One region of the Limosilactobacillus oris genome, then DNA from elsewhere that is predicted to be linked to it. Evidence: predicted binding sites of a transcription regulator. Region 1 holds the regulator's gene; each other region holds the start of a gene.

Region 1 (7,902 bases):
GACCGCGAAAAGCGGCTGCAGGTGGTTGGCCTGCGCCCGTAAGAAACGCTTTTGTTTTCCTCGTAATTGCATGTGTTCACCTCATTAAATCATTGCTTTGCGCACTAATGCCGCGACACCCTTTGGTACCCAGGCCGCGACCGTCACTCCGGCTGGAACAGTAACCCAGCCAAGGCCTTCAAAGACGACGTCACTCTTCTCGTTAACGTGGAATTCCTCACGAACCAGCGGTGGAAAGTCGTTTAGCTCCTCCGCTGTCGGCGGGGTCAGCAAGCCGCCCCGGTGCTTTTCGTAAAAGCTGTCGGCATTGCTTAACTTGGTCCGGTGAAGCGTCAGATTATTGTCAAAGTAAGTAACAAAGCCGGAATGAGGACCCGTTTCAAAGTCAAAGCGTGCTACCCCGCCGATAAAGATGGTCTGCCCGGGATTCAGCTGGTAGGTCCGGGGCTTGATTTCCTTTTGCGGTGCCACGATCTTGAGGTCCTTTGCAGAAAGGACGTGGGCCATCTGGTGGGGATGGATAATTCCCGGCGTGTCGACCAGTTTATGACCGTCGTCCAGCGGAATTTCAATTTCATCGAGAGTCGTCCCGGGAAAACGGGAAGTTGTAATCAGGTCCTGAACGCCAGTCCGCTGCTTGATAATCTGGTTGATCAGGGTCGACTTGCCCACGTTGGTGACCCCAACCACGTAGACATCCCGGTCGTGGCGGTACTTTTCAATCGTCGCTAGCAGCTCATCAATCTCGTGGTTCTTCTTGGCGGAAACGAGCACCGTGTCAACCGGCCGGATACCAGCCTGGTTGGCCTGCTGCCGGATCCAATCACAGAGTTTCGGCCGACGCAGGGAACGGGGCAGGAGGTCCTCCTTGTTGCCCACTAGCAGAACCGGGTTGTCACCAACAAAGCGGTGGAGGCCCGGGATCAGGCTGCCGTTAAAGTCAAAGATATCCACCACGTAGACAATCAGGGCATTGGCGTCCCGAATCTGACCGAGCAAGCGCAAAAAGTCATCATCGGTCAGTGATACCGGGGCAATTTCGTTATAGTGGCGGAGGCGGAAGCAGCGCTGGCAGTACAACTCGTCATTGGCCAACCCTCTTTTGACCGCTGAGGCCGGCGTATAGCCGAGCGCCGCGGGATCCGTCGACTGGATTACTGCCCCACAGCCAATGCAACGTAATTCTTCATTTTGCTCAGTCATTCAAATCCTCCTGCCATTGTAGTTGCGGATACTTTTTCCTTAATTCACGCCAAACAATTCGTTCAAAGAAGCGGTTGATTCGGGTGTCCCACTTATCCGTATTCAGGAGGGGCTTGACCAAAATACTCCGTACCTCGGCCTCGTTTGCCGCGACCATGTCGGTCATCAACTGGTCCCCGACCATCACCACTTCACTTTTCTTTAGGCCCAGTTTCGTTCGCGCCCGGTTAATGCCAAAGCTCAGCGGCTTCAGTGACCGGGAAACGAAAGGCAGATCGAGGTTCGCCGTAGCCTTGGCAACCCGGTCCTTGCTATTATTTGAAATTACGATTAACGGAATCCCGGCTTCCTGCAGCGTGGTCATCCACTCCCGCAGCTCTGGCGTACCATCAGGGTTATTCCACGCAATCAGCGTATTATCCAGGTCACTAAACACCGCCCGGATTCCCCGCTCCTTCAGCTGGGCGGGAGAAACCGCGTAAATACTGTTGACCATCCAGGTAGGTTTAAATTTATCTAGCAATATCGCACCTCATAAACTTTTGTCATAATTAAATCAATTATAGCGATTATAAAATCGGGTTTCAATCAATCCCCACCAGGGGCGGGATAAAAAAAGCCACCCACCACTGAAAGATGGATGACTTCTTAATTTAACTTAGTTTAATGCTTGCTTAGCTTGGTCAGCGATGGCAGCGAAGGCCTTTGGATCGTTAACCGCCAAGTCAGCCAGCATCTTCCGGTTGATGTCGATGTTAGCCAGCTTCAAGCCGTGCATCAACTTGCTGTAACTGATGTTGTTCATCCGGGCAGCAGCGTTGATCCGGGCAATCCAGAGTTCACGGAACTTACGCTTGTTGACCTTCCGATCACGGAAAGCGTAAACGTAACTCTTCATTACTTGGTCCTTAGCAGTCTTGAATAAACGAGACTTAGCACCACGGTATCCTTTTGCTAACTTCATAACGCGCTTCCGACGAGCACGCGTAACAGTTCCACCTTTAACTCGCATGTTGAAATCCTCCTACGTATTTTAATTCTCATTCGAATGAAGTTTACTTAAATGGTAATAACTTCTTGTAACGCTTTACGTTGGACTTGTCCATCATGCTCAAGCCACGTAATTGACGACGTTGCTTCTTAGTCTTACCGTGAAAACGGTGGCTCGTAAATGAGTTACCACTCTTAAATCCACCATTTGCAGTACGCTTGAAACGCTTAGCAGCAGCGCGGTTAGTCTTCATCTTTGGCATCAGATATTCCCTACTTTCCTAAAATACTATTTCTTTGCTTTATCAGCAGCTGGAGCCAGAGTTAAGAAAATACTCCGCCCCTCCATCTTTGGACGTTGGACAACAGTAGCAATGTCTGAAGTTTCTTCAGCCATCCGTTCAATCATGTCACGACCGATATCCTTGTGCGTGATGGCACGACCCCGGAAACGGAGTGAAACCCGGACCTTGTCACCCTTCTCAATGAACTTGCGAACCCGCTTCAGCTTAACGTTGAAGTCGTTCGTGTCGATTGAGGGGCTCAGGCGAATTTCCTTGACCGTCACTGTCTTCTGTTTCTTCCGAGCTTCCCGCTCTTTCTTTTGCATCTCAAAACGGTACTTACCGTAATCCATGATGCGGGCAACAGCTGGACGAGCCTTTGGTGCAACCAGCACCAAATCAAGGTTGGCATCTTCTGCTAATTGCAGCGCTTCACGCTTTGACTTGATCCCTAATTGTTCGCCATCCTGGCCGATCAGCCGCACTTCGCGTGCACGAATACCGTTATTGACAATCATATCTTGTGCTATGGCAACGCACCTCCAATTTTATTAGCGAAAGATCAAGCAAAAAAGCGGAGTGCCAAACGCACCCCGCTCAATAGGAACAGACCTTCCTCGTCTGCTCAATTTCATCTCGTCAGCCCGGCAATCCTAATCACCAAGGCGAGAAGCGGGTGCTTCTGCTTTTTCTTTCAACGTTTATTAGAATACCGAATCTCCAGATAATTGTCAAGGACATTATCCCTTAGAACGCAAATTATCTCCCGTCATCGGCAATTCCCGGGACAGGAACTTGACCCGTTCCATGATTCGCTGGGCCTTCAAGGGTTCATGGTCACCCTGGGTGTCAATCGCCAAGTGGTTCTTTTCCAGTTCATCCATGGAGAAGTTAGAACTAAAGAAGGTCGGGAGCTCTTCCTGCATCCGGTACTCCAGGATAATTCCCAAGACGTCGTCACGAACCCACTTGCTCATCGCGTCGGCACCGATGTCGTCCAGCATCAGGACCGGTGCTTTCTTGACTGCTTCCAGCTTCTCGCTGGTATTGTTCTTCTTAATCGAGTTGCGCATCTCAACGGCAAAACTCGGGAAGTGCAGCATCGTCGTCGCCACACCCTTTTGCTTTGCCAGCTCGTTGGCGATTGCTCCTAGGAGGTAGGTCTTGCCAACTCCAAAATTCCCATAAAGGTAAAGCCCGGGCATGAAGTGGTCCGCGGAATAGTGGTCGGTAAAGTTGATGGCCGCTTTTAGGGCTGCCATCCGGGTCGCGGTCTGGTGCTGCTCGTCAATGTAGAAGTTATCCAATGAAGCGTTCTGGATAAACTTTGGCATGTTGATTGAGCGGACGAGCCGCTGAATGTGCCGCTGCCGTTCCTTTTCCAGCAGTTGCTGGGTGGGCACATAGGTGACATCTATTTGCCCGGAGTTCAGCACTAGCTGCGGCGAATAGCCTGGAGCCACCGTGGTTTCTCCCTTCTTCGCCAGCTGTTTTTCATGGTAAAACTCATACAGCTTGGATTGCCCGCTTTGGACCATCTCCCGGGAAATCCGCTCCTGATTGTCCTGCAAAAAGGCCTGGACATCCGGATCGGCTAGTACTCGCTTCATCAGCTGGTCGACACTGGCAGTCACGTTTTGATTTTTCATTAGCCCTTGGAGGGTTTCATTTAACGACTTCATTGCTTTCACCACCCCTATTTCTGCTTTCGTTTAGCCAGCAGGGCCTGAACCTCTTGAACCTCTGCCTGCGACGCTTTCTTGGTGCGCTCCGCCTGACTAGTCTTGGTCCATTCCGGCATCTGCTCTTCAATCTGTGGCCGGCCCCGGTAATTTTTCCGCTGGCGGGGCCGCCCCTTTGACTGACCAGCCGCCCGTTGCTGGTTAAAGTTCTTGAGCTGGAGTAAGGCACTGGCCCCATCATGGACCCCCGCTTTGACCCAACTATTGGCAATCGCGTCAACAAAGTTAGCCTTCAAAAGGTCATTATCCAATTCAGCAATCACGTACCAGGAAAGGACGTTGATGACTTCCGGGCTAAGTTTGACGTCCGCCAACAGGTGGGTCAGGATATGCCGCTCGCTGGCGGTTACAAAGCCCCCGGTCTGTTCTTTAAGCCCCTGGAGGAAGTCCACCGGGGCATACCCGGTCACGCTCTTTAACAGCTGCTGGTCCTTAGCAGTCAATCCCTGGTCCTTCTTGGCCGGCTGGTTGGCCCCCGTCGAGCTGCCAGTTGAACTGCCGGTAGGCCGGTAGGCCGCGGCAACGACCCGTTTAAACTTCGCCGCGTCAAAATGATTATCAGCCAGGTTGACCGCCTTCAGGATCAGGTCCTTCATCGTTGGGACGTCAATGCCGTACAGCTGGTGTTCGACCTCGATTAACTGCCGGTGGGCGTCCAGATCCTTTTTGACAAGCGGCTGGTTAGCGAGGAGCTGAAAAAGGGTCGGCCAGTCAAAATCACTAGCTGCGAGTGACGGGCGAGCGGTCTCCACGCTGAACTGCTGCCGTGCTTCTTTGACGGGTACTGGTGCCGTGATAACTGACTCCGCGGCAACATGGAATTCATCCAAGAAGCGATGGCTGACTTCCCTTAGCTGGGGCCGCGAGGTCAACTCGTAACGCCGAGCCCACTTCGCCAGGTGAGCAAAGGCAGCGCTCCCCACCGCCTCAAGGAGGAGGACGCTCAGCAGGTCATCTTCAATAAAGGCGGCAGGGGAAAGGGTCGGCTGGAGCTGGTAAACGTAAAAGTCCCCCTGCTCATCATTCCCGGCGAAGGTTCTTACCAGTCCCACTGCTTCCAAACGGTGAAGGGCGTGGGTAATCTGCTCCGCCCCCGCGTTCATCTGTCGAATAAGGACAGCTTGCAGGCGCCGGTCAGCCAGAGTTGGCCGTTCCAACAGCTGACTATGCAGGGCATAGAACAGGCTAAAGGCGGTTGGCCCCACCACCGGCTGGTAAAAACGGGCCAGGGTCGTGGCATTAAAGTTCACAAAGTCGCCGGCCGCCGTCACGAGGAAGGCTGCCTGTGGTGCAAACTGGTCCTCCTGCTTAGCCATCCTCATTCCTCCTAATCATTACTTTTGTGCTCCGTCTTCACCATGGTTTCCAGTTCGCTCATAAAGGCGTCAACGTCCTTAAACTGGCGGTAAACACTGGCAAAACGAATGTAGGCCACCTCATCGACGTCCTTTAGTTCGTTCATCACGTACTTGCCGATCAGCTGACTGGAAACTTCATTTTCGCCCAGGCTCCGCACCTTCTTCTCGACCTTATCCGTCAGCTTGGTGAGGCGCTCCATACTGACCGGCCTTTTCTCGGCGGACCGGACAATCCCATTAAGAATCTTTTGCCGGCTGAATTCTTGCCGGGTCCCGTCCTTCTTCACAACTAACAGCGGGGTCTCTTCATAGCGTTCAAACGTGGTAAAGCGGAAGCCGCAATGCACACACTCCCGTCGCCGGCGTATAAAGCTGCCATCTTCACTCGGCCGACTGTCAACGACCCGTGAACCATTCTGGTGACAATGTGGACACTTCATGCGCTTACCTCCCTTATAATACTTAACACTTTATTGTACCATACCTCGGTCTAGTTTAATCGTTTAACAAGCTGGGCCACCTGCTGCCGCAAGTGATTATCGTCTCCGTTGTTATCAATCACGATGTCCGCCCGCGCGGCCTTCTCATTTAACGGCATTTGAGCCGCTACCCTGGCTTGCGCTGCCGCTTGGGATAGGCCATCCCGCTTCATCAGGCGTGCGAGCTGGGTCGCCTTATCGACGGTCACCACCACGACTAGGTCGCAATCCTCGTCGTAACCCTGCTCAAACAGCAGTGGCACGTCTAAAATGACGACCGGGACAGCAGCCTTCGTGAAACCCGTGAGCTGGCCCATAATGGTTTCCCGAATCAGGGGCTGCATTACTTGGTTCAGCTGGTTGCGAGCATCCTGGTTATTAAAGACGAACTGGCCGAGCCGCTGGCGGTCAAGGCTACCATCCATGGTCACGATTGACCGGCCAAACCGCTCTACCAGACGTTCAAAACCTGGTTGACCAGGCTGCTGGAGGCGGTGGGCAACCAGGTCAGCATCGATGATTGGAAAGCCAACTTGACCCAGCAGCCCGCTGACGGTCGACTTACCGCTGGCAATCCCGCCGGTTAATCCCACTACTTGTGTCATCTTAATCCTCCACTAACGGCTGACAACGCGGACAGAAAGTCGTTCCCCGCTGGGCCACCTTGATTTTGACCATCTTGGCACCGCACCGGGGACATTTCTCGCCGCCCCGCCCATAGGCGTTCAACCGCTCCTGGAAGCCCCCAGCATCACCAAAGGCATTGGTAAAACTGTGCACAGTCGTCCCCTTATACTTAGTTGCGACCGCTAATTCCTTAATGATGTTGTCATGCAGGACTGCAGCCTGGTCAGGGGTAAGGCTGTTGGCCGGCTGTTCTGGGTTGATCTTGGACATCCAGAGGACCTCATCGACGTAGATGTTGCCGAGACCAGCGACGTGCCGTTGGTTCAGCAGGAATGGCTTGATCTTGCCCCTGCTCCTGCCCAGCTCATCCTGGAAAAAGGCCAGCTTAAAATCAGCGGCGGTCGGTTCAGGTCCTAAGGTTTTCAAGCCGCCGACTGTCTTCTCATCTCCCGTCTTGACCAGGGTCATCCGGCCAAACTTACGGGTATCGTGGTAGCACAGCTCGGTGCCGTCTGTAAATTGAAAAACAACGTGGGTGTGCTTGTCGATCGGTCCCCCAATCGGCTGGTTATAATACTTCCCTTCCATCCGTAAATGGGACACCATCGTTAGATTATTACTAAAGCGGAACAGCAGATACTTTCCCCGCCGGTCAACGTCTTCAATCGTCTGCCCAATCAGGGCCTGGCGAAAGTCTTCCACGTCATTAGTAATCGTTTTGCCGTAGTAAACATCAATTGCGTTAATTTTGCGGCCCTTGGCGATTTTTAAAAGTCCCCGCCGGACCGTCTCAACTTCAGGTAATTCTGGCATTTTCTACCGCCCCTATTTCAAGTCGTACCAAGTATCGCCAATCTTGCTCTCAACTTTCAGCGGCACGTTTAATTGAACCGCGGAGTCCATGACCTGGGGAACCAGCTTCTGGAGGACCGGGATTTCTTCCGCCGGTGCTTCAAAAACCAGTTCGTCATGGATTTGCAAAAGCATCCGGGCTTGGAGTTGACGCTGCTTGATTTCTTCCTTCATCCTAATCATTGCAATTTTAATGATATCCGCCGCGCTCCCCTGGATAGGGGTGTTCATCGCCGTCCGCTCAGCAAAGGACCGCCGGCTAAAACTCTTTGCATGAATATCCGGCAGGTAACGACGACGGTGGGTAATGGTTTCGACATAGCCGTGCTCACGGGCAAAGGCAATCGTATCATCAATATACTTCTTT
Region 2 (7,902 bases), 630 kb from region 1:
TCGCCGGCAACGTTACGGGGCTTAAACGATGATGGTTCGCAATACAGTAGTCCGGTTCAATACTGGTCACCATTTACCGACAGTGGCTGTGGCTTTCACGATGCTAGCTGGCGGAATAACTGGTCAAAGACCCAATATCTGACAACGACCGGTGGCTCTCATGGTTGTGCTAATATGCACCCAAGCGACGCCGGGACTGCTTATCACGATATGGAAATCAACGAACCGGTAGTAATTTATTAATAACGAAAGAGGCGGGACGACGAACCAGTTAAGCTAGGTCTGTCCCTCCTCTTTTTATTTTTCTAACTTAATTTTACAAACGGCGTTTAAAAAAACATTTTGGGGCTTCTTACCGTATTTATTATATAGAGGTGAGAAGATGAATAAACAATTATTAACAGTAATTATTGCAGGAATGCTGTCCTTTACCAATGGCGCACCGGTATTAGCAGCGGGAATAAACGCTAACTCGGCCTACCAGGATGCCGAATCAGTAATTATCAACCAACAACAGCTTGATGAGGGGCAAATTCGCCAACAAGGCGAAGAATATACCAGTGCTTTTCTAACGGCCTTCGCGCAGCTAAGCCGGGATTATGAGCAGTCATTCCGGCAAGGAGTTGCTGACGGCCTCAGGGGGATTATAGACGGGCGGACACGGACTAAAGTTGGTCAGGCTGGCTACCAGCGGGGGTATCAACGTGGACAACAGCTTCGTCCTCAGCCGGTCCCGGCTTCGCCAAGTTCGCCGTCAGCTGCACCAACGGATAACACAACGCCACCAGTGGACCAGCCAGCACAACCAGACCAGTCCCCGGCCGCGGCGGGTCCTGACCAACAGGAATACGAAGTGCAAAGTCCTTCGCCGGATCAGGCTAAGTTTATCTCACGAATCGCCAAGAGTGCCCAGAAGGTGGGGATGGAATATGATCTCTACCCGTCGGTAATCATCGCCCAGGCCGCTCTGGAGAGCAACTGGGGAAGCAGCGGCTTGGCTCAAAAGCCCTACCATAACCTCTTTGGGGTCAAGGGTTCTTTTAATGGGAAATCAGTTGTTCAGCCAACAACGGAGTATACCCGTGATGGAGAGGAAAAAAAGATCAATGACCATTTTCGCTGGTATGAAAATGATTACCAGTCGTTATGCGATTATGCTGAAACTTTGGCGGACCCGTTATATGCTGGCGTTCACCGGGGCCAAGCCGGTAGTTACCGGGCAGCAACGCACTCCTTATTAGGCAGGTATGCAACAGACCCGCAGTATGATCGAAAACTAAATAAAATCATTGCTAGCTACCAGTTAACTAAATATGATGACCCCGTCTCAGCAGGGAAAAACAATCATGATAATCGGGAACTGCCGAAGCAAGAATCGGTGGCAGCGGTACGGGACCCGCAAAGTCACGTTTCACGAAAGAAAACCCATCATTTAACCTGGTTGTCGATTGTTGGCGGCGCTAGTTCCGCGGGTGCATTAGGATTACTCCGGCGGTTTTTCGTTAAATCGTAAAGGTGGTGTAATTCCCTGCCGCAATTATGGGATGTTCAGGTGCAATCGCTGATTGGTTAACTGTCGGTACTAACTCCCTGAATGCCAAAATAAAAACGACCAACATCAGCTTTAGTGCTGGTTATAATGCCCTCTAAGTATACAGATGAAATAGAAAATTCATCTTATACTTGGAGGGCATTTTTCTATGTCTAGGAAATCAAAATATAACGCGGAAGAGAAACTATTAATATTACATGAATTAGATCATTCAAGTATTAAAGAAGTTACATGGAAGTATGCAGTTGGCAAGAGCACTGTTTTGTCTTGGCGACTTCTTTATAAATACCAAGGTATTGACGGACTGCGATCTGATCACCACAATCATAGTTACTCAAGAGAATTTAAGTTGGCTTTAATTCAGCAGTACCAGGAATCAACCGATTCCCTTCGAGTATTCGCAGTTAAACATGGATTAAAATCAGATAAACAGTTATCAGACTGGATTATCCAGTATAATGAATCAAAACTGAAGGCTTATACGCCAAGAAAGCGAGATTCAATTATGCCAGGACGCAAAACTACTTTTGAAGAACGATTATTGATCATTGAGGACTTAATCAAGCACGACGTTAATTACAATTGGGCCGTCAATAAATATCATGTGAGTTACCAACAGGTTTATGGATGGTATCAGAAATATCGTAAGAGTGGTAATGACCCGCAATCACTTCGTGATCGGCGGGGTAAAGCTAAGCCTAAAGCAGAGTGGACAGAACTAGATAAATTAAGAGCGGAGAACCGGCTATTGAAGGCTGAAATGAAACGGAATGAGATGGAGGTCGCCTTCGCAAAAAAATTAATGGAAATTCGCAGTCGGGAGGCGAAAAGTTCTTCAAACAACAAGTCATCAAAGAACTAAATGAAGAGTACGGGTGGCCAATCAGCACTTTAAGCGAGATCGCGGGTATTACTAGAGATGCTTACTACAAGTGGACTCATCGAAAGCCAAATGCCCATGATAATGAACAAGCAGCATTACTTAAGGCCATTTTGGAATTAGAAGATAAGCATAAGTGGACCTTGGGGTATTTAGGTATGACGACACAACTAGCTTTTGAAAATAAATTGAATTTCAAGGTCGGCTTAAAGCGAGTTACTAACTGTATGAGAAATCACGGGATCAAGGCAAATGTCCGTAAGAAGAAACATAATCGGATTAAACGTCACGAAGAATATATCAATGACAACTTACTCAATGAGCAATTTGATCGTCAGAGTAAGAATGAGGTTTGGGTAACTGACACGACCGAAGTCCTATATGGTAGTGAGCAGGTAAGGAAGGCGCGCGTACATGTAGTAATGGATCTATATGGTCGCTATGTTTTGAGCTACAACATTTCAGCTACTGAAACGGCCGCATCAGCGATCGAATCCTTTAAGCGCGCCTTCAAAGTAGAACCAGACGCCCATCCGCTGATCCATACGGATCGCGGATCAGCATACTGTTCAATGGTTTTTAATGACTATTTGGCTAGCCAGAATTGCATTCACAGTATGTCACATCCGGGCCATCCTTGGGAAAACTCGCCAATGGAGCGTTGGTGGAATGACTTTAAGCTCATCTGGTTAGCTAAACGCTCTCGACCTAAAACATTGGAAGAATTAGAGCAATCTGTAAAGGACGCCATTAAATATTTCAACACTCAACGAGCCTACGCAACCAAAAACGGCTTGACCGCGGAAAAATTCCGCGCTCAAGCCGCATAAATAATTTTTCTATTTGAACTGTATACTTGACAGGCAATAGTGCCGCTGGGTGGTCGTTTTTATTTTGGCACTCTTTGGTTTTGCCTGTTAACGATTAACGAATGGTCTTTAACCGTTCATCAATCATTGCTAAAACGGTCTGAACGTTTTCTGGCTTTTCCAAATCATAAGTTTCCAGGTCAATTTTCATTTTAGGACTAGCATCGTAGTCTTGGTACCATTGCTTGTAGGCACTCCACATCTTGTAGTAGTAATCCTTTAGTTCTGGATTGTGGTCAATCTGCTCGTAGTCCCGTCCCCGCTTCTTAATCCGGTAAAGAATGGTTTCAAAGTCAGTTTCAGAATAAACCATCAGGTCAGGTGCCTTCTTCGGCAACTGTTGCAGGTCCTTCATCATATTGTCGAGAAGAGTTAGGTACACTTCCAGCTCAGTGTCGGAGATGTTTCCCTCAGCGTTATTCTCCCTGGTAAACAGGGCGTCCTCATAGATTGACCGGTCTAAAACGTTATTATCGTCGGCCAAAGCCTGTTTGATCATCGAAAACCGCTTATTTAAAAAGTAGATCTGGAGTAAAAAGCCATATTGCTTTTGGTCTTGGTAGTACAGTGGCAACACGGGATTGTCGCCAACTGGTTCAAAAAAAGCTTTAGTATGGAGGTGTTCAGCAATCTTTCCCGTTAATGTCGTCTTGCCAACACCAATCATTCCTGCTGTAATAATCACCATAGTGGCCCCTCTTTAATTTTTTTAGCACAAGAACCATGTTACTACAAAATATGGGGGATTCCTATTAAAAATTCAACTAGATTTAGTGGAAGCCGTTATTGGACGGCAAAAAGTTTGAAAAAAGCCGCTAAAACCGGGAAAATAAAGGGAAAGAACTTTAGAGGAAGTAATGACGAAATGGAGAAAGCAAAGTTGAACGAGCTCCGGGCCCAGTTGACGATTGCGCGGCAGCAGGGGACGTTAATTGAAGTTCATAACATTCCACATGACGAGTACTTTAACGTGGGCTTTGTCGTGGCCATGGATCCCACCTTTTGTCTGATGATTAGTATTGACTGGGATGGAAAAATCAACGGGCTGATTGTAATTCGTATTAGTAGCATTGATAAAATCGAAAGCAACACGGATTACTTACTGACGATTTCGGAAAAAACCAAGGTTGCCCACCGTCACGACTATTTTGACCTTTGGCACGTTCAGCAGTTTATTGATGACCATCCGGACTTTAGCCGGGGCGACCTGTTAAATAATGCCTTGAATGATTCTTATACCCACCGGCTACCCGTAGTGGTCGGTACAAGAAAATATAAGGGCGCTGATGATTTTACCGGCTTAATCGCTAGCCGGGATCGGATCAAGCTTGATTTGCATTACTTTAATGAACGAGATTTATCATCACTATGGTCATACGAGATTTTACTTGCCCAGATTGATTACGTCCGGGTTCGGGGGACCCAGGCAGCTACGGGCCAGCAAATAATGCGGGACCTTTTTCAAAATTAAATTGCAAGATAACCGAAATTAGCTTACCATTCATATTAAAGCTAATGTAAAGAGGAATAACATGGGGAAAAAAGTAACAATTCGAGATATTGCGCGCCTGGCTGGGGTGTCGGTGACGACCGTTTCTCAAGTACTGAATGGCAAGGGAAACCGTTTTAGTAAGAGCACGCGGGAAAAGATCTTAAAGCTGCGGGACGAGTACCAATATGTGCCAGACTTCCACGCCCGCAGTTTGATTATGAGGGAAAACATCAATACAATCGGGGTGCTAGTACCGAACGTCAGCGAACCTTTCTTTGGAACTTTTGTCGAAGGGGTTCAGCAGGTGGCCCGCCAGGAAAAACTGATTCCGTTGATTTTTAGCGCTAACCGGGATCCTAAACTCGAAAAGGCCTATCTGGAACAGATGGTGGAACGGTCAATTGACGGCCTGATTATCGCAAGTGCCCGGATGACGACCGAAATGATTAATCAGGCTCTGATTAACCGTGAAATCCCCTACATTTTGTTTGACCGGAATTACGATCAGGTGGGGACGCGGGTGCAAACCGATGATTACCATGGTGGTCAGTTGGCAGCACAGCACCTGGCTGAACTAGGCCACCGTAAGTTTCTCTACCTGGGTGTTAACCACCTGACCGAAAACTTTAAGCAACGGTTGGCCGGCTTCAAGGATAGTCTGCTGGCTAGTCACCTGTCCTTTAATGAAAACCGGGACGTTTTACATACAGAGCTTAGCCGTCAGGGGGGCTACAAGGCTGCCCAAGCGGTCGCAGAGAGCGGGGCCACAGCGGTCTTTACAGCTAACGATGATATTGCCATGGGGCTCCTGCGCGGTCTGCGTGAATTGAAGGTGCGGGTGCCGGAGGATATTTCTGTGGTGGGCTATGATGATATTGCCCTGGACGAGTATGTGTATCCCCAGTTGACAACCATCCACCAACCAATCTTTGACTTAGGAGTTGGCGCGGCGAAAATTTTACTTGACCGAATTGAGAACAAACACCAATCGGAGCAGGTTGAACATTTCCCAGTGCAGCTCATCCGTCGGGAGAGCACGGCGCCATATCATATGGTATAGTATTAGTACAGAACACGAGGAGGATTTCAAAATGAATAAAGTGACAATTGTCGGTAGTTTAAATGTCGACACGACGTTGCGGATCAAGCGGATGCCCCTGCCTGGTGAAACCTTAGCAGCGGAAGGTAAGAGCAGCGCCGCAGGAGGCAAGGGAGCTAACCAAGCAGTTTCGGCGGCACGGTCCGGTGCACAAACGGCGTTTATTGGTGAAGTTGGTAAGGACAACAGTGGCCAGATGATGCTGGATGAAATGAAGGCCAACGGGATTGACGTTGCCGGAATTCGGGAAAACGACCAGGTTGGTACCGGGACCGCCTCGATTCTCCTGGATGAAAATGGTCAAAACAGTATTTTGATTTATGGGGGCGCTAACCAGCAACTTAGCCCAACCGATGTGGAAGCAGCGAAGGATAAGATTACGGCAGCGGACTTTGTAGTAGCCCAGTTTGAAACGCCGCAAGCGGCAACTCTCCGGGCTTTCCAATTGGCAAAGGCCAATGGCGTTACTACCATTTTGAATCCGGCGCCGGCTCAAAAGATTGATCCAGAAGTATTGAAACTGACGGATCTGATTATTCCAAATGAAACGGAAAGCGCTGAGTTGACTGGTGTGATTATTACTGATGAAACTTCAATGCTGATTTCGGCAGCCAAGTTTGCACAAATGGGAGTTCGTAACCTGATCATTACCGTTGGGGCTAAGGGAGCGTTCTACTGCACTCAGGATGGTTATAGCTTTATTCCGGCCTTTAAGGTTAACGCGGTTGATACAACTGCCGCTGGTGATACCTTTATTGGGGCACTGTCGTCACAGCTCAAGCCGGATATGAGTAACATTGAAAAAGCCTTAGTTTATGCACAACGGGCTAGTTCACTGGCGGTTCAAAAGATGGGAGCATTGCCATCGATTCCGACTAGGGAACAAATCTTGGCGGCAAGCCAAAACTAAATCAGCAATGGGGGATGCGGCAGTTTCTGTCACGTCTCCTTAGTTTTAAAGTGAGGTTAATGATTAATGAAAGCAGAGTACCTGGTTAAGGTAATTTTACCGCCATTTATTATTTTTGCGGTTTTAGTAGCCCTGACGATCGCCAAAGTCATTTCTGGCTGGCTGATGTATGGATTATGGATTATTGGCTTCGTGGTTGCTAATATTATTGTTACCAAAATTACCGCTAAGTGGAGTTATCAGCGCCGCCGTGAGTTACGGATGAAGGAAGAAAAGAAGAATGCGGAAAATAAGGATAGGTAAACTTGGTAACTGGTTTTACCGCGTAGGAATCGTTGCGGTGTTTTTCCTGTTGGTTCAGGTGCCGCCGGTGGCAGTAGTAATTGCCAACCGCGACCCGACGAATCAAAGGTTAGCAATCAGCTTAGCCGTTGTCTTTGTGGTAATGTTTTTGGTCATCATTGCTGGCGCACGACGAGTGTACCGGCACTATAACCAGTTGCCAGTGGCTAAGGGGATTAACTGGCGCCTGGTAGTAGGCGGGTATTTTACTTTGATTGTTGGGATGATGATTTTTGGCTGGTTGAACCAGTGGCTCTTTCACCAGGCTGGGACGGCCAATAATGAAATCATCCGGCAACTGCTCAACCACAACCTGATTATTACGGTTGTCTTTGTTATATCATCGTTTACCCTGACGCCAATTGCCGAGGAGCTGATTTTTCGGGGAATCTTAACGAACCTCTTTTTTAATCGGACGGCTCTCTGGTCGAAGATGATCTTGTCTGGGCTGGTTTTTTCGGCTGCGCATACCAGCACAACGATTATCAGTTTCTTGCTTTACTGTTTTATGGGAATGGTTTTGACGTATGTTTACCGGCAATCTGGCAACTTAAAAAATAGTATCTTAGTTCACGGAATCAATAACTTAGTTGCGATGCTGATGATGGTAATGTCGTTGGCTGGTAGCTGATTACTTCAAATTTTGCAAAGGTGTTTATTAGGATGCGGCTCAGTATTATTGGCATTAAATAATTAAGAGACTGGAAGAAAAGTTTATTTTCTCCAGTCCTTTTGTATTTTAAAGGTTGCAAGTGGTT
Region 3 (7,902 bases), 660 kb from region 1:
CGAAATCACCGTATTGCCGATACTGGTCAAATGGGCGTGCTGACTTTTATTATAAGAGTCAAAGTAATAGCGGGTCAGGCAGGAGTGCAGATCAATCTTGCCTTCCTTCAACGCCACGTCTGGTTGGACGTAATCGTTGAAGGTCACGTACTTAATCTCGATGTGCTCCTTTTTCAGCCGGGCCCGGACGTTGTCCCAAACCGGTTCGGAATCGGTGCCAACTAACCCCAGCCGGACCGTCTTGGTAGCTGCCAGCTGGTGGCGCTGATAAACGAGGCGGCCAAGTCCGCCCAGCACTAACAGGACAACAATAATTCCAATAATCCAATTGCGGCGCTGCCGCCGTTTTCTTCTCTGCATTTGCACTTCCTCCTTAATATAAAAAAACGTCCCGAAAAGCAGTTCAACTCTGCTCTTCGGGACGTCGCTGTTCTAACGTGTTACCACCCGGATTTAACTGGACCTCACAGCCCACTCCTCATTGAGTACTAACATACTCAGACCTGATATCGAGGTCACCCCGCACGGTTGCTTGCTACCTGACTCACCACCGTGAACCGCTCCAAGACCATCTTCACTATCCTTAACCGGACGGGCTCCCACCTTCCTCCGCTCTCTGGACCAGTTTCTTAAATAGTTACTCATCTTTTCTCAGCGTTTTATAATTTGATTGTCATTATCATATAACAAACCTTTAGGCGGGTCAACTCTTTTTAAACAAAAAAGAGAGTGGGACAGAACTAGCTTGTCTAGTTCGTCGTCCCACCTCCGCAAGGATGGCTAGGTTGGTCAAATGCTGATTTATCAGCATTTGACCTGCCAGCCAGCTACTGCGCTGAAGCATTACTAACTTTAAAATATTAAAGAGGTTGAGCTAATTCCCAGCCTCCTTGCAATTAATATTTATGTTGATTAATTTTAGTACCAGCCGTGTGATTGCCAGAACGCCTGGGCAGCAGTCCAAGAGCCGTAACGACTCGCAACATACTGGTCGGCAACCCGTTCCTGGTTAGCGGCTGAGTAGTCACCGTTCAGGTAAGCAGCAGATAATTGGTACTTACCAATGTATTGACCATTGGTTGCGCCGTAGTTGCCACCGGATTCACGAGCAGCAATCCAGGCCTTAGCAGCGGCGTCACTACCAGCTACGCTAGAAGTGTAGTTAGAAGCAGCGGCATTCGCAGCCTGGGTTGTTGCAGTAGCCGTAGCCTGTTGGGCTTGACCAGCAGTTTGTTGTTGAGTGGCCGCCTGTGTCTGGCTAGCAGCCTGGTTAGTTCCGTTTGAACTTGGCAGGGTTGCGACTTCTTCCTGCGTTGCTGGTGCAACTTCACCATTATCCTTGATTACCAACTTTTGACCGACGTAAATCAGGTTCTTGTTAGCAATGTTGTTGGAAGAAGCCAGCGTGTCAACAAAGTTCAAATCGTGACCGAATTTGTAGGAAATTCCTGATAAAGTATCGCCACTTTGCACCGTGTAAATTGAATCTGCATTTGCAGTCGTCGCGGTAGCAATGGTTCCTAAAGCAACGGCACCAGCAACAGCAGCGGTAATTTTTGCGATGTGTTTAGATAACTTCATAGAGATAAAATCCCATCCTTTTCATATTTTTGATTTTGCGATCTTTTCTTGAGAAACGATTGATATCAATCAACAGTTAATACTATAACGCCTCGAGGTTACACCACAATTACCCCCAATTTTCAATTTCTAGCCGCTGGTAATAATCCGTAACATAGGCCATTAAAAAAGTGATGATAATGCGGAATAAGCGCATCAATTCGGTCTTAATTCATTCCCCAACCAGGATGGATATTTGTAACAAACACACGAAAAAAAGTGGTCAAAACCGGCTTGCCAAGCTGATTTTGACCACTTTTAAACTGTCTTAAACACTTTTTGTAATACTGTCGTAACGATTACTGCACCCCAGTAAGACTTAGGGGCCACTTGGCCGCTCCCGATTTTCTAATAACCGTACTCTTCAAAGGAAGCGGTTCTCCTGAGCCGGTCTTAAATGGGGTCAGCTTAACCTGCCCCTGGCCTTGGTCGTTGATATAGGTAGTCAAGTCGGCATGACTGCCTTGACCAAAACCATCTGCAACCGGAATAAAGCGGAGCTGACCGGTATCCCCAGGATCCAGCAAGGCGGTCGTCGTCCACTCGCTGCCAGCCCCATCGAGAAAGTCGCTGGCACTAACCGTGACTGCTCCCTGGTTTGCAACCACCAGGTGCAGGTCTAGCGTAGCCCCGTGAGCTTGGTAGGCGTGAACCGCCGTGTAAACTACCGGCGCCCGCAAGTCATTTGCCTGCCGGTATTCCACCCGGGCCCCGGCACCCAGCAAAATTTCAGTCCCGGCGAATAAGCCCTGGGCGCTCTTCACCATCAGCCGTTCGTCGATTGTCACCTGACTCCGGGCCCCCACGATAATCACATTATGGGGGTTAGCAAAGCACCCCTGCCCCGTGAACTCAAGCGGCACCGTTAACTGGCAATCATCGGGCACGTAAATGAACTGACCACCGTCAATGTTGGCAAGGTGGCCCGCAAACAACTGGTTGTCCTGCCAGCGGAGGGCCTTCTCCATTAAGTTCTCCTGCAGGAGTTCGGAGTAGTCCCACACCGCCTCTTCCAGGGGAAGCGCAGTGTAAGTTCCAGCATGACGCAGCCAGCCACCATTCTCCTGCCCAGTACAGCTAGTTGTTTGCCATGGGAGCCACTGTTCTTGCCCCGGGAGCACGGGAAAATGGCTTTGTAAGAGGGTCGCTAGCTGGCGCTTCTTTTGCAGCCAGTCCGGTTCTGCTTTTCCAGCCTGCTTTTTAACTGTCATCGCATAACCCCCTAGTGAACTAGCTTGTCCCAGATGACTACCTGTCCCTGGTCCAGTGACTTCGGAACGTCGATAATCCGTTGGTTGGCACTTCCCCGAAACTGGAGGGTTAAATCTTTTTGAGCCAGCATGAAGCGGCCATCAACGAGGATGTCAATGTTATGCAAGAGTTCCAGCTTATCGGCCGACTCCTTTTGCAATTCTTCCCAGGTATACCCCGACCAGGACCAGATATCCTTAGTGTGACCAAACTCCTTTCGCAAGCGGTGAACCAGTTTCAGGCAGACCTGGGTGTTAAGAAAGGGTTCGCCGCCCAGCAGGGTCAAGCCCTGGACGTAGCTTTGCGAAAGATCTTCCATAATCTGGTCTTCCAGCTCCTGGGTATAGGGTTGGCCATAGTGAAAGTTTTGAGCAGCCTTGTTGTAGCAGCCTGGGCAGTTAAAGAGGCAACCGCTGACGTAGACACTGCAGCGGACCCCCTCGCCGTCAACAAAGTTAAAAGGCTTGTAATCGGCCACGTACTGGAGGGAGTGGTCTGTAGCAAGCCACTCCTGCGGTTGAGGATTCTTCGGTAAGCGTTGGCGCTGATGTTCTACCATTTAATCCCCTCCCGTTAAATCTGCTGACCCTTAACGGTAGCGTGACCTTCACGTGAGTCACACTGCCGGGCCGCTTCAAAGGCCGCCGCGTGCTTGATCATCGACGGGCTCATGTGTTTTTCCCGGTGGATGATTTCTTCATGCCGGCCGTGAACCATTGGCCGCGCCTGGGGGTTCCCCAAGTAGCCGCAGGTCCGCTTGACCACGTCACAGGTTGCCGGGTCGGAGTTGCCACACTGGGGACACTTGAAGCCCCGGGCAGTCGCCTTGAATTCGCCCTTAAAGCCGCACTTGAAGCACTGGTCAATTGACGTATTTGTTCCCAGGTAGCCCACGTGGTCATAGGCCCAGTCCCAAACGGCTTCCAGGGCCTTCGGGTTTTGCCGCAGGTTTGGGTACTCACAGTAGTGGATAAAGCCACCCGCTGCCTGGTAAGGAAAGTCCTCCTCAAATTCCAGCTTTTCAAACGGGGTTGGGTGCTTTCGAACGTCGTAGTGGAAACTGTTAGTGTAGTATTCCTTGTCGGTGACGTTAGCAACCCGGCCAAACTTTTTCAGGTCATCCTGGCAGAAGGTATCGGTCAGCGATTCTGCCGGCGTGGAGTAGAGGCTAAAGTGGTAGCCCTCTTCGTCCTCCCACTTGGCACAGAGGTCGTGCATCGTTTTGGTAATTGAAACCGCAAAATCATGGGCCTCCTGATTGTGCTCCCAGTTTGGGCCGTAGAAGGTCGTGCAGACTTCGTAAAGGCCGATGTAGCCGAGCGAAACGGTGGCCCGACTATTCTTGAAGACCTCATCCACACTATCGGTCTTCTTGAGCCGCTTGCCAAAGGCTCCGTACATGTACAGTAACGGGGCGTTCTCAGGCTTGGCTTCCTTGGTCCGCTTAATCCGGTAGTCGAGGGCCTGCTTGCAGATACCCATCTTTTCCTGGAAAATTTCCCAGAAGAGCCGCTTGTCGCCATGGGCTTCCAGGGCGATCCGTGGCAGGTTAACAGTGACGACCCCCAAGTTTAGCCGGCCGGAGTTGACTTCCTTGCCCGTTTCGGGGTCCGTCCAGCCCTGCAGGAAGGACCGGCAGCCCATTGGCGTCTTGAAGCTCCCGGTGATTTCCTTGATTTTGTCGTACATTAAGAGGTCGGGGTACATCCGCTTGGTCGAACATTCCAGGGCCAGCTGCTTAATGTCATAGTTCGGGTCGCCGGGGTTCAAATTAAGCCCCCGCTTAATAGTAAAGATCAACTTCGGGAAGATTGCCGTCCGGTGTTCTTTCCCCAGTCCCTTGATCCGAATTTGCAAAATAGCCTTTTGGATTTCCCGCGAGATCCACGATGTCCCCAGGCCAAAATTAATGGTCGTGAATGGGGTCTGACCCTGGCTAGAGTAAAGGGTGTTAATCTCGTATTCCAGTGCCTGCATGGCGTCGTAGATATCCTTCTTGGTCTTTTCACGGGCAAACTCCTCCCGCTTGTCGGGAGCAATCCACTTCTTTGCATCCGCCATGTGCTTTTCGTAGTTAATCTTCGCGTACGGTTCCAAGAGCTGGTCAATCCGGTTGGCCGAACAGCCCCCGTATTGGAGGGAGGCAACGTTAGCGATGATCTGGGACATCTGGGCCGTTGCGGTCTGGATGGAGCGGGGCGAGGAAACCCAGGCATTCCCAATCTTAAAGCCGTGCTTGAACATCTCGTCGAAATCGATTAGGCAACAGTTCGTTTCCGGCGTCACTGGGGAATAATCCAGGTCGTGCCAGTGAATATCACCACGGAGGTGGGCCTTGGCAACCACCTCAGGAAGCATCCGTAAACCGAGGGCCCGGCTGACAACCCCGGCCTCAAGATCACGCTGGGTGTTGAAAACCCGACTATCCTTGTTGGCGTTTTCGTGGACCACCGTGTCCTTGCGCCCAAAAAGCTGTTCTAGCTTGTGCTGGGGGTTAGTCGCCTCGGCAAAAGCCCGTTCATCCGCTTGCCGGTAGTCGCGGTACTGCTTAGCCAGGTCATCATGACCAGCTGCCTTGAGCCCAGCGACGAATAAATCAGCAATCGTACTCGTCTGTACCTCATGGTTTCCCATTAAGGCATTGAAAATGGCCAAATCGACGCTGTGCCGCGTTTGCTCGTCGGCATCCAGGGCGTCTAAGACTAGGTCGATCTTGTAGGCGTAAAAGGAGCTGGGGGTCCCATCACGCTTAATAACCTTCACATCTGCCAGGTTATTTAAATTTTTTTTATCAATTATTTGGACCTTCATTAATGCCGTCTCCCTTCAAAAGTTAACAGTTTATATACTAGCACAAATACAATTGGTAGAAAGGATTGACATTTTTACCACTATATGTTGTGGTTAGGATTTGGATTACTCCCTTCCCTGGTTAAACCGATTAACTAGATTACACGATAAAAAGAGCAATTCCCTCTGACACGCTCACTAGCCCAACAGTTACCCTTTTCTCCTGCCTCCTAAATCTCAGTTTGCTTTATCGTTAGATATATTTGATTTTAACTTGCCCACACATGAAGGAACCATCATTCTTCAAGCATAGGAAAGGCGAGAAAGAGCTTCCTCGGCAGGTGGGACTAGCTGCACGGCTATTATTCGTAGGGTCCCACGTCTGATGATACGAAGCGCTAACTTTAATTAAGAACTACCGCTTTTAAAAAGACTAAAGAGGCCGGGAAAACCTCCCAGCCTCTTAATAGAATGTCTTAACGCAGCACCTAACTGGCAATCCAGCCTGCATTTAGCGCTGCCGTTGTCTTAGCCTACTGAAGCACCCGGGTTGACCCCTCGCTGACATTCCCGAGGATCATTCTGTTAGGAACAAGTTTATAATCCTGGAGGGTCATCTCTATAAAATTTATTTGCTTTTAGGCAAATGGACGCCCTTATTTTAACGTAAGCAGTCGTTATTGATACGTATTGACAAAAAGGCGTCCAAGGCCGAATCTTTTTGATCTAGTCTTGGACGCCTTCTTGTTTATTCATGACAATTTCTTTGTACTTGTTTTGCCCATGGCAAATAAGCCTCGAGGCCTTCGTCCTCGCGGTTTGGTAGGTGATCAAATAAGTATTTAAAATACTTATAGATATTCAAATGATTTAATTTTGCAGTGGCAGTTAAGCTGTAGTAAACTGCACTGGCTTGTGCACCATCAATACTTTTAGCGAATAAACTATTTTTACGAATCAGAGTTGATGGTCTGATTGTTTGTTCCACCGGATTATTGGTCAATGGAATTTGTCCATTTTCAAAGATTCGATATACTCGCTTTTTAAGTTTCAAGGCATTATTAATGGCTGCTTTTAATTGACCCTGGGGAAAGTTAATTTCTTCCAGATAATCATACAGTTGGTCTACTAAAGGCTTAACCAACAACTTTCGTTGTTGAAGCTTTTCAATTTGATTATGATACTTTAACCGATTTTCGTAATAAAAAATCGGACGCATCAATTTTAGCACTTGATAAGCCTTGGAATGCTTCAACTGCTCCTTTTTCAGTAGCCGTGTTATTCGGTAAAACTCACGACGAATGTGAACCAGGCATGAACCAAACTTTGCCCTAGGATATAGTCGATTACTATAACCACCATAGCCGTCGCACATAATAACTCCATTGTAATTGTGCCCCATAAGCTTACCGATTATTTTACCCGAACGAGTATTAAAATAATGAAACAACGCAATTTGATGCTTACTAAACTCTTCGGTAGTTCTAGTTACCCAGAAGTAGCTGGTTTCATTACGCTCATCGATTACTTTAAACGGTGTTTCATCCATATGAATAACCGCCTCTTGCTTAGTTAGATTAAGTAGCCGTTGATATAGGGGCTCTAAATAAGTTTGACTTACTTTGATAATATTAGTTGCTAATTGGCGCCCTTTGACTGGCAAACCTAAGGCTTGCCAGAGCTTAATTTGGCGATGAAATGGTAACGCCAAGTTAAACTTATATTCCGCCACTTTCGCTAAAATTGAGCTGGAAAAATAACTATGCGGTAAGAGACTCTGTGGCATCTTACTACTAACAATTTTATCGCCACCACGACGGTGGCACGTTTTACAGCGATAACTTTCCTGATAGTAGTTTACACATAAAAGTTCTGCTGGCTTTAGTTTTGGTTCACGACTATACAGATGTTTTCCAATTAGTTTCATTTCTTGATGACAATCTGGACAAAGGTTACTTTCAAGGTGAATAACATGATTAATTTGAGGCAAATTATTCAAAAAAGTAGTCCGTTGACCACTTGCCTTGGGCTTGCGGTGACGCACTACTTTCCTTGGTATTTGTTCAATCACTTCAGTGATTGATACATCGCTGTCTTGTAGCTGATTTAAGATTTGGTCATTAAAAAGTGATTGTTGGCCCTCAGCTACTTTATCAATAACTTCAGTTTTTTTCCCAAACATTTGATTCTGTTGAAGCTTAATAATTGCCATTAATTGGGCAATTTTCTTATTTGCTTCTG

The links. The regulator NrdR, encoded in region 1, represses ribonucleotide reductase genes. The targets are predictions, from matches to a motif close to ACACNATATATNGTGT.
Region 2: a site for NrdR is predicted at 4,063-4,078, ahead of N4599_RS09560 (deoxynucleoside kinase). Genes of this name have one in related genera too.
Region 3: a site for NrdR is predicted at 5,760-5,775, ahead of nrdD (anaerobic ribonucleoside-triphosphate reductase). Genes of this name have one in related genera too.

Annotation. Positions count from the first base shown of each region.
Region 1 covers NZ_CP104398.1:555,398-563,299, forward strand. Annotated here, with positions in the region: gene yhbY (ribosome assembly RNA-binding protein YhbY) at 1-72, opposite strand, end outside; gene yqeH (ribosome biogenesis GTPase YqeH) at 85-1,203, opposite strand; gene N4599_RS02970 (YqeG family HAD IIIA-type phosphatase) at 1,196-1,726, opposite strand; gene rplT (50S ribosomal protein L20) at 1,862-2,215, opposite strand; gene rpmI (50S ribosomal protein L35) at 2,259-2,456, opposite strand; gene infC (translation initiation factor IF-3) at 2,483-2,995, opposite strand; ribosomal protein L20 leader region at 3,038-3,171, opposite strand; gene dnaI (primosomal protein DnaI) at 3,218-4,159, opposite strand; gene N4599_RS02995 (DnaD domain protein) at 4,174-5,535, opposite strand; gene nrdR (transcriptional regulator NrdR) at 5,547-6,017, opposite strand; gene coaE (dephospho-CoA kinase) at 6,068-6,661, opposite strand; gene mutM (DNA-formamidopyrimidine glycosylase) at 6,663-7,496, opposite strand; gene polA (DNA polymerase I) at 7,509-7,902, opposite strand, start outside.
Region 2 covers NZ_CP104398.1:1,933,899-1,941,800, forward strand. Annotated here, with positions in the region: gene N4599_RS09540 (L,D-transpeptidase) at 1-243, shown strand, start outside; gene N4599_RS09545 (glycoside hydrolase family 73 protein) at 383-1,513, shown strand; gene N4599_RS09550 (helix-turn-helix domain-containing protein) at 1,701-2,414, shown strand; gene N4599_RS09555 (IS3 family transposase) at 2,453-3,262, shown strand; gene N4599_RS09560 (deoxynucleoside kinase) at 3,357-3,989, opposite strand; gene N4599_RS09565 (hypothetical protein) at 4,167-4,772, shown strand; gene rbsR (ribose utilization transcriptional repressor RbsR) at 4,834-5,853, shown strand; gene rbsK (ribokinase) at 5,885-6,802, shown strand; gene N4599_RS09580 (hypothetical protein) at 6,869-7,105, shown strand; gene N4599_RS09585 (CPBP family intramembrane glutamic endopeptidase) at 7,083-7,775, shown strand.
Region 3 covers NZ_CP104398.1:1,901,171-1,909,072, reverse strand. Annotated here, with positions in the region: gene N4599_RS09430 (MetQ/NlpA family ABC transporter substrate-binding protein) at 1-360, opposite strand, end outside; gene apf (aggregation-promoting factor) at 919-1,581, opposite strand; gene N4599_RS09420 (SufD family Fe-S cluster assembly protein) at 1,920-2,831, opposite strand; gene nrdG (anaerobic ribonucleoside-triphosphate reductase activating protein) at 2,843-3,430, opposite strand; gene nrdD (anaerobic ribonucleoside-triphosphate reductase) at 3,445-5,682, opposite strand; gene tnpC (IS66 family transposase) at 6,410-7,902, opposite strand, start outside.